2 regions of the Brevundimonas sp. AVps7 genome follow, and region 1 is predicted to be linked to the other one. Evidence: predicted binding sites of a transcription regulator. Region 1 holds the regulator's gene; the other holds the start of a gene.
The links. The regulator LexA, encoded in region 1, represses DNA repair genes until DNA is damaged. The targets are predictions, from matches to a motif close to ATGTTCNCNANNTGTTCT.
Positions count from the first base shown of each region.

Region 2: ACW17Y_RS01895 (ImuA family protein) is a predicted target of LexA. The motif match lies at 4,382-4,399, and genes of this name have one in related genera.

Region 1 is NZ_CM178742.1:1,593,777-1,601,621, reverse strand. It holds gene ACW17Y_RS07865 (peptidylprolyl isomerase) at 1-1,534, shown strand, start outside; gene trpE (anthranilate synthase component I) at 1,531-3,063, shown strand; gene ACW17Y_RS07855 (peptidoglycan-binding protein) at 3,060-3,257, opposite strand; gene ACW17Y_RS07850 (anthranilate synthase component II) at 3,366-3,956, shown strand; gene trpD (anthranilate phosphoribosyltransferase) at 3,961-5,001, shown strand; gene trpC (indole-3-glycerol phosphate synthase TrpC) at 4,998-5,786, shown strand; gene lexA (transcriptional repressor LexA) at 6,025-6,717, shown strand; gene ACW17Y_RS07830 (ComEC/Rec2 family competence protein) at 6,698-7,845, opposite strand, start outside.
Region 2 is NZ_CM178742.1:363,598-371,442, forward strand. It holds gene cmk ((d)CMP kinase) at 1-196, shown strand, start outside; gene rpsA (30S ribosomal protein S1) at 355-2,058, shown strand; gene ACW17Y_RS01880 (integration host factor subunit beta) at 2,361-2,651, shown strand; gene mscL (large-conductance mechanosensitive channel protein MscL) at 2,700-3,119, shown strand; gene ACW17Y_RS01890 (N-acetyltransferase) at 3,125-4,243, opposite strand; gene ACW17Y_RS01895 (ImuA family protein) at 4,415-5,077, shown strand; gene ACW17Y_RS01900 (Y-family DNA polymerase) at 4,998-6,590, shown strand; gene ACW17Y_RS01905 (error-prone DNA polymerase) at 6,587-7,845, shown strand, end outside.

The sequences.
Region 1 (7,845 bases):
GGGCGCCTTCGACCAGGCCCAGTACGAGCAGACCCTGGCGCAACAGAACTACTCGCCGGTCCAGCTGGAAGACGAGTTCCGTGACGCCGCCGTCACCGAACATTTCGGCAGCGCCGTCCAGGCCGGCATCCGTTCGCCGCGCATCTACGGCGCCCTGATCGCCGGTCGTGCGCTGGAACTGCGTGACGGCCGCTGGTTCAACGTGACCCAGGCCATGGCCGGAACCGCCGGCGCGCCGACGGACGCCCAGCTGACCGCCTTCATGAACGAGAACGCCGCCCAGCTGCGTCGTCCCGAGTTCCGCATCGCCTCGGTCGTCCTGTTCAACGACGCCGCCGGCGCGGCCGCCCCGGAAATCCCCGAAGCCCGCATCGTCGAGCGCTTCAACTTCCGCAAGGACGGTCTGTCGACGCCCGAACGCCGCACCTTCACCACCCTGACCGCGCCCGATCGCGCCGGCGCAGATCGCATCGCCGCCGCCCTGCGCGCCGGTCAGTCGCCGACGGCTGTGGCCGAGGCCAACCGCATTCAACCGGCCGAATACGCGGCCCAGCCGCAGAGCGCCGTGCCGGACCCCGCTGTGGGCACCGCCGTCTTCGGCCTGACCGCCGGCCAGGTCTCTGCCCCGATCCAGGGCCGTGTCGGCTTCACGGTCGCCAAGCTGGTCTCCGTCACGCCCGGCGCGCCTGCGACGCTGGAAGGCGTCCGCGAGGCGGTCGTCGCCGAACTGCAGGAAGAGGACGCCAAGGCCCGGATCTTCAGCCGCGTGGAGGCCTATGAAAAGGCCCGCACCGACGGCAAGCCTCTGGCCGACGCCGTGCGCGAAGTCGGCGCCCGCATCGTGCAACTGCCGCCCTTCACCCAGGACGGTCGCCTGCCCGACGGACAGCCGATGAATGCGCCGCCGCAGATCACCCAGAGCGCCTACGCCCTGACTGAGGGCGCCGAGTCCGACGTGATCGATTCTGGTCAGGGCCAGTATTTCGTCCTGCGCCTGGACGACATCCAGCCCGCCGCCCTGCCGACCCTCGCCGACGTGCGCGAGCCGCTGGCCCAGCAATGGATCGCGCGTGAGAACGCCCGCCGCCTGACCAGCAAGGCCGAGGAGCTGGCCGCCCGCGTGCGTGGCGGCGAGGACATCGCGGCTGTCGCGGCCTCGGCCGGCGCCACCCTGACGACCCGTGCGGGCGTGCAACAGAATGCCGAAGCCCAGGGCGCACTCGGCGACGGCGTGCTGGGCGGCCTGTTCGGACAGGGCCGCGGTCAGGTCTTCACCGGCCCGGCCTCGGAGACGGCCTTTGTCGTCGGTCGCGTGGATGCGGTTCGCGCGCCCACGGCGGCTCTCGCCGCGCCTGTCGCCGACCAGATCCGCGCCCGTCTGGCCCAGGAACTCCTCAATGGAGCCGGCGAGGGCCTTGTCGCCGCCGCCGCCCGCGCCTCCAGGGCCGAGAACGACCCCGTCCGCGCCATCGAGGCGCTTGGGGTGACGGCGCCGGTTCCCGGCGCGACCCCGCCGACCGCTCCCGCTCAATGATCCAAGGCGGCGCGGAGCCCGATCGCGCGGAGATCATCGCGGGACTGACGCAAGGCCGGCCCCAGGTCGTCGTGCGCCGGATCGTCGACGACCTCGAAACCCCGGTCTCGGCCTATCTCAAGGTGGGCTGGGGCCGGCCCCACGCCTTCCTGCTGGAATCGGTCGAGGGCGGCGCACTGAACGGTCGCTATTCGATCATAACGCTGGAGCCCGACGTGGTCTGGCGCTGCCGCGACGGCGTCGCCTCGATCGCGCGCGGACCGGATGTGGCGGCGAAGCGCTATTCGACACAGGACGGCGGCGCGCTGGACTCCTTGCGCGCCCTGATCGCCGAGACCCGCTTCGACCTGCCCGAAGGCCTGCCGCCCATGGCCGCCGGCCTGTTCGGTGTCTTCGGCTACGACATGGTGCGCCTGCTGGAGCCGCTGGGCGCGCCCAATCCCGATCCGCTCGACCTGCCAGACGCCGTCCTGACCCGCCCGTCGGTCGTGGCCGTCTTCGACTCCGTGAAGCACGAGATCGTCGTCATGGCCCCGGTCTGGCCGGGCAAGGTCGATCCAGCGAAGGCCGTGACTGCGGCCGAGGCCCGTCTCGACGACTTCGAAGCCCGTCTGCGTCGCCCGCTCGTGGCCCGTGGCGCGGCCGCGCCGGCCGCCAGCCTCGACTTCCGCTCGCCTGTGAACGCAGCCGGCTATGGCGACCTCGTCGCAGCCGCCAAGGGCTATATCGCCGCCGGGGATATCTTCCAGGTCGTCCTCAGCCATCGCTTCCGCGCGCCGTGGTCGGGCGATCCGTTCGCCTTCTACCGCTCGCTGCGCCGCCAGAACCCCTCGCCCTATCTGTATTTCCTCAACTTCGACGACTTCCAGCTGGCCGGCTCCAGCCCGGAAATTCTCGTCCGGCTCAAGGACGGCGGCGTCACAATTCGACCGCTGGCCGGCACCCGTGGACGCGGCGCCACGCCCGAAGCGGACAAGGCGCTGGAGGCCGAACTTCTGGCCGATCCCAAGGAGCGGGCCGAGCACCTGATGCTGCTCGACCTGGGCCGCAACGACGTGGGCCGTGTCGCTGCGCCGGGCACGGTCAGGGTGACCGAGAGCTTCGTCGTCGAACGCTACAGCCAGGTCATGCACATCGTCTCCAACGTCGAGGGCCGGGCCCACCCTGACATCGACGCCGTCGACGCCCTGCTGGCCGCCCTGCCCGCCGGCACCCTGTCCGGCGCGCCCAAGGTCCGGGCCATGGAGATCATCGACGAGCTGGAGACCGAGAAGCGCGGCGTCGGCTATGGCGGCGGCGTCGGCTATATCTCGGCGGGCGGAGAGGCGGACATCTGCATCGTCCTGCGCACCGCCATGTTCGCCGACGGCCAGGTCTTCGTTCAGGCCGGCGCCGGCGTCGTCGCCGACAGCGACCCCGCCGCCGAGTTCGCCGAGACCGAGGCCAAGGCCCGCGCTCCCATGCGCGCCGCCGAGGACGCCTGGCGTTTCGAACTGGGCGCGCCGCTCAATACGGCCGGCGAAATCTAGAAGGTCTGGCTGCTCGACGGCGGCGGCCCATCCTCAATGGCCACGCCCGGCCCCAGGATCATGACGCCCGCCAGCAGCACGGCCGCACAGGCCGCCAGGCTGGCGGCGGCCAGCGTCCCCATGACGCCGTTGCGCGCCTCAGGCTCGGTCAGCGCCAGGCGGGCGGCGTCGATCTGGACCTGGGTGTCGCTCATGGGATCGTCGGCTCCGATGGAAGCCCCGATTTCCCCCTGAGTTGGTTAACGATCGGTGTTCGTGAGCGTTCGCTTGGCGGCGCGATCCACAGCCTCTAGAAGCGCCGGATGATCCTCGTCGTCGATAACTACGACAGCTTTACCTACAACCTCGTCCACTACCTCGCGGAGCTGGGCGCGACGACTCATGTCGTGCGCAACGACGACCTGACGACCGAGGAGGCCTGGGCGCTGAAGCCCGAGGCCGTCCTGCTGTCCCCCGGCCCCTGCGCCCCGGATCAGGCCGGTATCTGCCTTCCCCTGATCGACACCGCGCCGCTGGACATGCCGATCCTGGGCGTCTGCCTGGGCCATCAGGCGATCGGCCAGGCGATGGGCGGCCACGTCATCCGCGCCAAGGCCCTGATGCACGGCAAGACCTCGCCGATCCTGCATGAGGGCAAGGGTATGTTCGCCGGCCTGCCCTCGCCCTTCACCGCGACCCGCTACCACTCGCTCGCCGTCCAGCGCGAAACCCTGCCCAACACCCTCAACGTCACGGCCTGGACCGAGGACGGCGAGATCATGGGCTTCCAGCACCACGAGCGGCCGATCCACGGGGTTCAGTTCCACCCCGAATCCATCGCCACCGAACACGGCCACGAGATGCTGGCCAACTTCCTCGACCAGGCGGGCGTCAAGCGTCTGGCGATGGTCTGAGCCCATGGCGGAGGGTGGTTTCAAGCCGCTGCTGGCCAAGCTGGTCGACGGCCGGACGCTGAGCTCGGAAGAGGCGGGCGATTTCTTCGCCGCCTGTCTGCGCGGCGAGCCGACCCCGGCCCAGGTCGCCGCCGCCGTCACGGCGCTGCGGATGCGGGGCGAAACGGTCGACGAGATCGCCGCCTTCGCCCAGGCGATGCGCAACGCCGCCATGACGCTGGACCACCCCTATGACGTCATCGATACCTGCGGCACGGGCGGCGACGGCGCCCACACCTTCAACATCTCGACGGCGGCGGCCCTGGTGCTGGCCGGGGCGGGCGTGAAGGTCGCCAAACATGGCAACCGGGCCATGAGCTCGAAATCCGGATCGTCTGACGTGCTCAGCGTGCTCGGCGTCGACCTGACCGCCGGCCTCGCTCAACAGCGTCAGGCGCTGGACGAGGCCGGCATCGCCTTCCTGTTCGCGCCCGCTTACCACGGCGCCATGCGTCACGTCGGACCGGTCCGCGCCGAGATCGGATTCCGCACCGTCTTCAACCTGCTGGGGCCGCTTTCCAATCCCGCAGGCGCCAAACGTCAGATCATGGGCGTCTACGATCCGCGCCTGCTGGAACCGCTCGTCGAGGTGCTCGGCCGTCTCGGCGCCACCCGCGCCTGGACTGTTCATGGCCAGGGTCTCGACGAACTGACCACCACCGGCCCGACCGAGGTCGCGGAGTGGAAAGACGGCGCCGTCCGTCGCTTCACCGTCACGCCCGAGGACGCCGGCCTGCCCCGCGCCGACATCGAAACCCTGCGCGGCGGCGACGCCGAGACCAACGCCGCCGCTCTGACCGCCCTGCTGGCGGGAGAGGCCGGCCCCTATCGCGACATCGTTCTGCTGAACGCGGCCGCCGCCCTGATCGTCGCGGACAAGGCGCCTGACCTGAAATCCGGCGTGGCCCTCGCCGCCACCGCCATCGACGAGGGCAAGGCGGCCCGGGCGCTCGCCGATCTGGCCCGCATCACCTCGACCCCGGCGCCGATCGAAGACCCCGCATGACCGACGTTCTGGACCGGATCGCCGCCTACAAGCGCGAGGACGTCGCCGCCCGCAAGGCCGCCACGTCCCAGGCCGAGGTCGAATCCCTGGCCCTGATCGCCGGCATGCCGCGCGGCTTCCGCAGCGCGCTCGAACGCCGCGCCGAACCCGGTCGGCCCGCCCTGATCGCCGAAATCAAGAAGGCCAGCCCCTCCAAGGGCCTGATCCGGCCCGACTTCGACCCGCCGGCGCTCGCGCAAGCCTACGAAGCCGGCGGCGCCGCCTGTCTGTCGATCCTGACCGACGGCCCCAGCTTCCAGGGCGCCGACGACTATCTGGTGCAGGCTCGGGCCGCCGTCGCCCTGCCCTGCCTGCGCAAGGACTTCCTCGTCGATCCGTGGCAGGTGGCCGAGAGCCGGGCCCTGGGCGCCGACTGTATTCTGATCATCCTGGCCATGATCGACGACGTCCTGGCCGACGAGCTTCTGTCCGAGGCCCGGCGCTTCGGCATGGACGCCCTGATCGAGACCCACGACGAGGACGAGATGGCCCGCGCCGCCGACCTCGGCGGGGATCTGGTGGGTATCAACAACCGCTCGCTGCGGACCTTCGACGTCGACCTTGGGGCCACAGCCCGCCTCGCTCCCCTGTCGCCAAAGGGGTCGCTGCTGGTCGCCGAGAGCGGGATCTTCAGCCCGGCGGACGTCGCGGAGGTCTGCGGTGCGGGCGCCTCGGCCATCCTCGTCGGCGAGAGCCTGATGCGTCAGGCGAACGTGACGGCCGCGACTCAAGCTCTGCTCGCCTAGGTCTTCCCTCTCCCGTTGGGAGAAGGTGGTTCGCGAAGCGAGACGGATGAGGGTCGGACCTCACCGGTGGCGCACGACCCTCACCCTTTCGCGCAAGACCGATCGCCCTGCGCTCGGGCGCTCAAGCCCTCTCCCACCGGGAGAGGGTATTCGCCTCTGCCGTTAAGTTGACATTAGGCAAGAACACTTACAGAACATCGGCAACGGTTCACGACTTGTTCTGAAGGCGATTCCCACCATGCTGACCCGCAAGCAGCACGAACTCCTGATGTTCATCCACGAACGCATCAAGGAGACCGGTGTCTCCCCCTCCTTCGACGAGATGAAGGAGGCCCTGGATCTGGCGTCCAAATCGGGTATCCACCGGCTGATCACGGCGCTGGAGGAACGCGGCTTCATCCGCCGCCTCGCCCACCGCGCCCGCGCCCTTGAGGTGACCAAGCTCCCGGAACAGGCGACGGCCGGGGCCGTCCGTGGCCGCGCGGGCTTCACTCCGGCGGTCATCGAGGGCGGCGGACGCCCGGCCTCCGCCGAGCCCGCCAACGACACGCGCGAACTGGTTCTGGTCGGCAAGATCGCCGCCGGCGTGCCCATCGCCGCCCTGCAACAGGACCACGGCCGCTATCAGGTGCCCGAATCCATGCTGGGCGCCGGCGAGCACTACATGCTGGAGATCGAGGGCGACTCGATGATCGAGGCCGGCATCCTCAACGGCGATCTCGTGGTCATCAAACGCGTCGATACCGCCTCCTCGGGCGAGATCGTCGTGGCCTTGGTGGAAGGTGAAGAGGCGACCCTCAAGCGCCTGCGCAAGAAGGGTAATTCCATCGCCCTGGAACCCGCCAACCGCAGCTATGAGACCCGCATCTTCGGCCCCGACCAGGTCGAGGTTCAGGGCAAGCTGGTCGGCCTTATCCGCCAGTATCACTAGGGCCCGCGTCCGCCGCGTCGGTGTCCCCGATGCGGCTCCACGGCCGGTCGCCGCGCACATCGGCGGCCCAGACCGCGCGCCAGCTTTGAGCGGTGCGCCACAGCTCGACCGAGCCGCCCTTCTGATAGTCCAGCCCGTCGAGCACCAGCTTGCCCTCGCAAGCCGGCGGCACGGCGGAGACCACAGCCCGCACGCTGACCAGCGGCGCAGACGCACAGAGCGCAGCCAGCTGTTCACCGTCAGGCGCGGCCTTTCCCCACCACAGGGCGACCGGGCCAGACGCTGCGCCGGCCGGTGCACAGCTTGATCTCAGACAGGCCCAACCCTCGTCCGGCCGAGGCGCCAGTGTCAGCCCGCGCCGCCGCGACCACAGGTCCGCCGCGAACTGCCGCACGCCGGGCCTGACCACAACGGCCGCGTCCGCCTCGCTGAACGCCGCATTCGTCCCGCCGTCCCCGATCCACACGGTCGGCGTCGGCGCGCGCGGCCATAAGAGGACCGCACAGGCGAACGGGAGGCCCAGCCACCTCAGTTGCCCCTGCCACAGGCACAGGAACAGCACGCCCAGAAACGAGATCGGCAGGACATAATCGGGTGCGCTCGCGATCGTCCTGACGGCACCGGGCAGCCCCGCCGTCCAGTGGCCGATGGTCAGCATCAGATCGACGCCCTTGCCCGCCACCCACAGGAACGGCCCGCCCAGTCCGACCGGCTCCAGCAGCGCGCCCAGCGCCAGCGCCGGCATCATCACGAAGTCCGCGATGGGCGAGGTCGTCAGGTTCGCCAGCAGCCCGTACATGGCCGCCCGGTTGAAATGCTGGACTGCGAACGGCCCCGTCGCCGCCCCCGCCACCAGACTGGCCGTCACGGCCACCAGCAGCCAGTGTCGCGCCGACTGGAATGCCGCGATGGGCCATGGGACCGACAACTCCCGCGTCCGGGGCGGCCAGGCTTCCGACAGGGCCACCAGCGCCGCTGTCGCCGCGAACGACATCTGGAACCCCGGCGTCACAATGGCCTCGGGCTGCAGGATCAGCACCGCCATGGCCGCCACCGCCAGCGCGTGCATGGTGATCGCGGGCCGATCCAGCAGGATCGCCGCGAACGCCACCGACGCCGTGATCGCAG
Region 2 (7,845 bases), 1.2 Mb from region 1:
CGGCGATCCAATCACCTACGAGGCCATGCTGGCCGATATCCAGCGCCGCGACGAGCGCGACGCCGGTCGCGGCTCGGCCCCCATGGTCCAGGCCGACGACGCCGTCTTGCTGGATACGACCGATATGGATATAGAGGCCGCCTTCGATGCGGCCCGCCGTATCGTCGAGGCGGCGCGAGCGAAACACGGCCTTTAGGTCGGTTCCGCAAATCCAGCGCTCCGTCCTCGGCTTCCGCGGGCGCTCTGGTTCAGCTGAGCCTCGCGTCCCACGACCGACTATCCCAATCCCGACTTCCACCTCGCGCGGGGCCGTCCGGCCACGCGCCACAGCCCTATCGGAAACACCAGAGCTTCATGTCTGATACTCTCAACCCCACCCGCGACGACTTCTCCGCCCTGCTCGACGAGCAGTTGCAAGGCCGCGACCTCGGCGAAGGCCAGGTCGTTCACGGCCGCGTCGTCGGCATCGAAAAAGACATCATCATCATCGACGTCGGTCTGAAGACCGAAGGCCGCATCCCCGCCCGCGAGTTCGGTCAGGGCGAAGGCGCCGTCATCCCGAAGGTCGGCGATGACGTCGAAGTCTACCTGGAGCGCGTCGAGAACGCCCTGGGCGAGGCCGTCATCAGCCGCGACAAGGCTCGCCGCGAAGAAGCCTGGACCCGTCTGGAAGTCGTCTTCGCCGAAGGTCACCCGGTCAACGGCGCCATCGTCGGTCGCGTCAAGGGCGGCTTCACCGTCGACCTGGGCGGCGCCTCGGCCTTCCTGCCGGGCTCGCAGGTCGACATCCGCCCCGTGCGCGACGTCGGCCCGCTGATGGGCAAGGAACAACCGTTCCAGATCCTCAAGATGGACCGCCCGCGCGGCAACATCGTCGTCTCGCGTCGTGCGATCCTGGAAGAAGCCCGCGCCGAACAGCGCACGGAGCTGGTCGGCCAGCTGCAAGAGGGTGAAGTCCGCGACGGCGTCGTCAAGAACATCACCGACTACGGCGCGTTCGTGGACCTGGGCGGCATCGACGGCCTGCTGCACGTCACCGACATGAGCTGGAAGCGCGTCTCCCACCCGTCGCAGGTGCTCGCCGTCGGCGACACCGTCCAGGTGCAGATCGTCAAGATCAACCCGGACACCCAGCGCATCTCGCTGGGCATGAAGCAGCTGCAGTCCGATCCTTGGGACGGCGTCGAAGCCAAATACCCGCCGGGCGCCAAATACACGGGCCGCATCACCAACATCACCGACTACGGCGCGTTTGTTGAGCTGGAAGCCGGCGTTGAGGGCCTGGTCCACGTCTCGGAAATGTCCTGGACCAAGAAGAACGTCCACCCCGGCAAGATCGTCTCGACCTCGCAGGAAGTCGACGTCGTGGTTCTGGATGTCGACGCCTCCAAGCGCCGCATCTCGCTGGGCCTGAAGCAGGCCCAGGACAATCCCTGGGATGCGTTCGTCGCCGCCAACCCGATCGGCTCGACCGTCGAGGGCGAAGTCAAGAACGCCACCGAGTTCGGCCTGTTCATCGGCCTGGACAACGACATCGACGGCATGGTGCACCTGTCCGACCTCGACTGGTCGGTCTCGGGTGAAGAAGCCATCCAGCGCTACCGCAAGGGCGAGATGGTCAAGGCCAAGGTCCTGGACGTCGACGTCGAGAAGGAACGCGTCTCGCTCGGCATCAAGCAACTGGGCGGCGATCCTGTCGGCGACGGCGACACCTACAAGAAGGGCCAGACCGTCACCCTGACCGTCACGTCCATCGAGTCGGGCGGCATCGAAGTGAAGTTCGGCGAAGACGACGCGCCGGTCACCTCCTTCGTGCGCAAGTCGGACATCAGCCGCGACCGCAACGAGCAGCGCCCTGAGCGTTACGCCGTCGGCGACCGCGTCGACGCCCAGATCACGGGCATCGACAAGGCCACCCGTCGCGTCTCGGTCTCGATCAAGGCTCTGGAAATGGCCGACGAGAAGGAAGCCATCGATCAGTTCGGGTCCTCGGACTCGGGCGCCTCGCTGGGCGACATCCTCGGCGCGGCCCTGCGTGAGAAGGCCGGCAAGGAGTAATCCTTCCGGTCCACGGGCCTGGCCGAGCGCCAGGCTCCACAAATTGAGAAGGCGGCCGGAGTGATCCGGCCGCCTTTTTCATGCCTGGTCTGCGAATTGAAACGCCGATCTGCAAGCGGTTACAGCCAGCCGTGACGGGGTCGTCCGTGTACGGTTACCGACATTTAACGCACTTCCCTGACGGAAACTGACGATCAGGCCTTTTTCGCTCGCCGGGCGAAGGCTAGTGTGTGCTCGCAACCGGATTGAAGTTGCACCCATAATTGCCCCAGGTGGGGTGGGCAGGAAAGAGCGGGCCTGACATGATAAAGTCTGAGCTCATCGAGAAACTTGCGACGGAGAACACGCACCTGACCCATGCGGAGGTCGAGCGTGTGGTCAATGTCGTCCTCGGTCGTATGACCGAGGCCATGGCCGAGGGCGGCCGCGTCGAGCTGCGCGGCTTCGGCGCGTTTTCCGTGCGCGCGCGACCGGCGAGGGCCGGCCGCAATCCGCGCACCGGCGAGACCGTGGACGTGCCTGCCAAGTCGGTGCCGTTCTTCAAGAGCGGCAAGGAGCTGCGCGAGCGGCTGAATGCCTCCGGCGACGCCTGAACCCGTCAGGTTCCGATGCCTGACGCCAGAAAACTGAAGGGGGAAGCTGTGAGCCTGCTGACCGAGTTCAAGGAATTCGCCGCCCGCGGCAACGTCGTCGATCTGGCGGTGGGCGTCATCATCGGCGCCTCGTTCGGCAAGATCGTCACCAGCCTGGTCGAACAGGTGGTGATGCCGCCGATCGGCCTGCTGCTCGGCCGGGTCGATTTCTCCGAGCTCAAGTGGGTGCTGTCGCCTGAGGATCCGACGACGGAGGCGATCGAGGAGGTTGCCGTCCAGTACGGCGCCTTCATCAACACCCTGATCCAGTTCGTGATCGTGGCCTTCGTGGTCTTCCTGATGGTCAAGGGCATCAACCGCCTGCGCCGCGACCAGGCTGCCGCCCCGGCGCCCGAAGTTCCGCCCGCCCCGACGCCGACCGAGGCCCTTCTGGCCGAAATCCGCGACGAGCTGAAGGCGCGGCCCTAGCGTTCTCAGGCCGCGCGGCGCTCGGGCATGCTCACCGGCACTGGCCTCAGAGAGATCCCGTAGTCGCCGTCGAACGGTGTCGGAGCCCAGCTCTCGATGCCGGGCGTCTCGGGATCGAACTTCACGTGACAATGGCCCCAGCCGCCTTCGCGTCGGGCCGTATCCGCCAGCGGACCCATTCGGCGGAGCAGTTCCGGGCTGACCGTCTGTATACGGAGCTTCGCTGCGCCCAGCCGATGGGCGTTGGCCAGCAGGGCCTGAATCAAGGCGGGGATCGCGCGCGGTTCGTCTTCCAGCGCCACCAGATCGACGATCTCCAGCATCGGCGGTTCGATCGGATTGCCCTTGGACATCATCGCCATCGCATAGCCGCCGATGGTCTCGCCGCGATTGAAGGTCAGTAGCAGGGGACGGAGCGTCAGGTCGGGGTCGGCCAGCCGCCAGCGCAGTATAGCCGGACTACGGTCCGAGATCATCCGGCCCTCGCTCTTCAGCGCCTCCCAGAAGTCCGCATATCGCGACCGGTCGGCCAGATCGGTCAGGACCGCCACCCCCGTCGGCAGGTCGAGAGCCTCGGGATCCTGCAGGCGCGGATTCAGCAGCCGCTCATTTCGCGCTTCGGTCAGGCGTGGAACATGGCGATCGATCTCGCGCCAGAGCCGGCCCCCGGCGCAGGCCACGGCATCGACCCGCCAGGACAGTTTCACGTCATGGGTTTCGGGCGGCCAGGCGACCATGCCGTGTCGCTTGTAGAGCGGGCTGGACGTTGGATTGGCGTTGAAGGTGTAAAGGGCGAACATTCCGGACTGGCCGGTGAAGGTCGTCAGAAGCTTTCTGCTACGCCCCCTCGCCCGGGGCGTGACGATGATCGAGAAACCCGTCGCGCCATGGATCGTCCTGTCGCCGTGGTGGAAGCGCTGGACGAAATTGCCGGTGAATCCGCAAGGCTCGCCATCCTCCGCTTCCAGCAGCCAGCCGGCGGGCGCGGTCGTTTCCAGCCGCGCCGGATTGCTCGCCAGCCAGTCCCAGCCCGCCTCCGAGCGGGTGGGCCAGCCCACGAAGCGGTGCAGGGCGTTCGCGGCGCCGTGGTCATTGGCGTCGATGGGTCGAACCGAAAAGGTCATTCGTCAGGTTCCAAAGCGATACAGGGTCGCCCCTCGGTGCGCGCCCATGCACGAGACAGGCCAGAGGGATACACGCACAGATGGAATGATTGGAGTTTCCCCGCTTTGGAACGATTCCGGTTTGACTCCCGGGACGCCGGAACAAATAATGAACATGGAGTCTTTCCCGCCATGTCCGTCCATCCGCTGTCCGAGCCTGAAGCTGTCCCGCCGCCCCTTTCTTTTCTGTCGGAAGGGCTGGAGGAAGTCTGCGCGGGCGGCATCCGCGACATGGCGGCGGCCTTCGCCTTCAGCCTCGGTCGAGCGTCGCTGGACGCGGGGCGGGGCGTCGTGATGAGCGTGACCCAGGCCTGGCTTCACGAGAATGGCCGCCCCTACGGTCCCGGCCTGCAGGCCTTTCAGGCGCGCGAAGGCTTCGTCATGGTCGAGACCCGGACCGAGGCCCTGGCGCTCTGGGCCATGGAGCAGGCGTTGCGGTCCGGCGGCGCCGCCCTGGTGATCGGGACCGTCGACGGGGCCGAATTGGCCCAGACCCGGCGGCTGGAATTCGCCGCGCGCGACGGCGGCTGTTCCGGCCTTTTGCTCCGCGCCCGATCCGGCGACCTCAGCGCCGCGCGTCGGCGCTGGCGCATCACAACTTTTGCGAGCGATGGCGACGCCTTCGACGACCGCGCGACGGGCCGGATGACGATCCGTGCCGAAATGACCCGCAGCCGGACGGAACGGCCGGGCGTCTGGATGCTGGAGCAGGATGATGAGACGCATCGTCTCCGTCTGGCTGATCGACTGGCCGGTGACGGTCTGGGCCCGATCAGCCGGCCCCGATACGCCTGATCCGTTCGCGGCCGATGCTGGCCCCAAGGCCCTGATCCTGCGCACCGCGCGGGGCGCGATCATCCATGCCCTGAACCCCGCCGCCCGGGCCCTGAACCTGTCGCGCGGCCAGACCCAGGCCGACGCCCTGGCCATGATCCCGCATCTGGCCTGTCATCCCGCCGATCCCGCCGCCGACCTGCGCGCGCTGGAGGCCCTGGCCGTCTGGGGCGAGCGCTGGTCGCCGGCCGTCACCGTCGATCCGTCCGAGGGCGGGCTGGAGGGGCTGTTCCTCGACCTGACCGGGGCGACCCACCTGTTCGGCGGAGAGGACAAGGCCATCGCCCGCATCGAGCAGCGCCTGGCCGAGGCCGGGATCCGCGCCCGCGCCGCCATGGCCCCCGGCCCCGGCGCCGCCTGGGCCCTGGCGCGCTGGGCAAGCTCGGCGCGTATCGCCACCGACGCCGATGTGCGCGAGGCCCTGGCCCCGCTGCCGGTCGAGTCCCTGCGCATCGATGACGCCGCCCTGAAACAGACCCGACGCTTCGGGCTGAAACGGATCGGCGACCTCTACCCCATGCCGCGCGCCGGTCTCGCCCGCCGCTTCCGCGACGGGGCCGGGGTCGGTCTGGTTCGCCGACTGGATCAGGCCCTGGGCCTGACGGCGGAGGCCCTGATCCCCACCCGCGCCCCGCCCCGCTATCGCGGCTGGGAGGCCTATGCCGATCCCCTGACCGACACGGCGGGGATCGAGGCGCGCCTGCCGGGCCTGGCCGAAAGCCTTGCCCGCACGATGGAGGGCGACGGCCAGGGCGCCCGGGCCCTGACCCTGACCGCCTTCCGCGTCGACGGCCGGACCAGCGCGGTGTCCGTCCGCATGGGCCGCCCCCTCCGCGACGTTTCCATCTGGATGCGGCTGTTCCGCGAGACCGGGATCGAGCGCATCGACCCCGGCTTCGGCATCGACGCCCTGATGCTGACCGCCGACCTCGCCGAGCCCATGGTCGCGCTTCAGGTCGCCATGGGCGAGGAGCAACAGGCCCGCCACGCCGAAGGTCTGGCCGCCCTCATCGATCGCCTGTCGGCCCGTCTGGGCGAGGCCTCGGTCCGGGTCGCCGGGCCGGGCGGCAGCTGGATCCCCGAGCGCGCCGAACGCTGGCGTCCGGCATTGGCCAAGGCGCCCCCTCCGGTCGAAGGCCCGTCTGACCCGCGAAGGCCGCGACCGCTGCTCCTGCTCGATCCGCCCGAGCCGGTGGAGGCCACCGCCGACCTGCCCGACGGAACCCCGGCCCAGTTCATCTGGCGTCGCGTGCTGAGAAAAGTGTCCCGCGCCGAGGGACCAGAACGCCTGTCGCCGGAGTGGTGGCGGCCTCGCCCCGACGGACGTCTGGCCCGGACCCGCGACTACTACCGGATCGAGGATGACCAGGGCCTGCGCTACTGGCTGTTCCGCGAAGGCCTCTACGGTGCCGACTACACAGGCGCGAAGGACGAGCGCGCCCCGTCCTGGTGGATGCACGGGATGTTCCCGTGACCGCTCCGGCTCCGGCATGGAACGGTGAATACGCCGAGCTCGGCGCCCTGACCAACTTCAGCTTTCTGGAGGGCGCGTCCCATCCCGGCGAGATGATGATGCAGGCCAGGGCCCTGGGGCTCGCCGCCGTGGGCGTCGCCGACCGCAACACCCTGGCCGGCATGGTCCGGGCCCTGATGGGGGCGGAGGAGTTCGACATCCGTCTGGTCGTCGGGGTTCGGCTGGGCTTCCTCGACGGGACCGAGCTGATCGTCTTCCCCCGCGACCGCGCCGCCTACGGCCGTCTGTGCCGCCTGCTGACGCTCGGCAAGAGCGAGATCCTCGACGAGGCGCCGCCGCCGTCTGATCCTGAGCCTTCTCCCCATCCGCACCTCCGTCTGGTCGCGCCCGCCCGCGCGGAGGATGACGAGGCCGAGCCCGACCGCACCACCAAGGGCGAGACCCGCCTGACCTTCGAACAGGCCGTGGCCCACGGCGAAGGCATGATCGCCCTGGCCGTCGCGCCCGAGATCCCCGACGCGGCTTTTGAAACACGTCTCGGGTCCTGGCGCCGCGCCTGGCCGGACACCCTCTATCTGGCCGCCCAGCCCCTGTGGCGCGGCGACGACCGGTCCCGTCTGAACCGTCTCGCGGCCATGGCCATCCGTACCGGCGCCCCGATGATCGCCACCAACGCGGCGATGTACCACCACCCCGACCGCCGCCCGCTGCAGGACGTCCTCACCTGCATCCGCGAGGGCACGACCATCGACAAGGCGGGCCTCCGGCTCCAGGCCAATGGCGAGCGCCACCTGAAGCCCGCCGCCGAAATGGCGCGCCTGTTCAAGGGCCACGAGGCGGCGCTGGGGCGGACCATGGAGGTCGTGCGAGGGTGCTCATTCTCGCTGCGTGAGCTCAGCTATCAGTACCCGGACGAACCGGTGCCGGGCGGCTGGACGCCACAGGGCTGGCTTATCCGCCTCACGTGTCGCGGCGCACGAGACAAATGGCCTCGGGAAAAGGGGCCGGTCCCGACCCAGGTCGTCAAAACCATACGCAAGGAACTGCGGCTCGTCCGCGAGCGGAAATACGCCGCCTACTTCCTGACCGTGCACGACATCGTCGCCTGGGCGCGCGATCCGGACCGGAACATCCTGTGTCAGGGTCGCGGGTCGGCGGCCAATTCGGTGATCTGTTTTTGCCTGAAGATCACCAATGTGGACCCGACCCGGCAGGACATGCTGATCGAGCGGTTCATCTCGTCCGAACGGTCCGA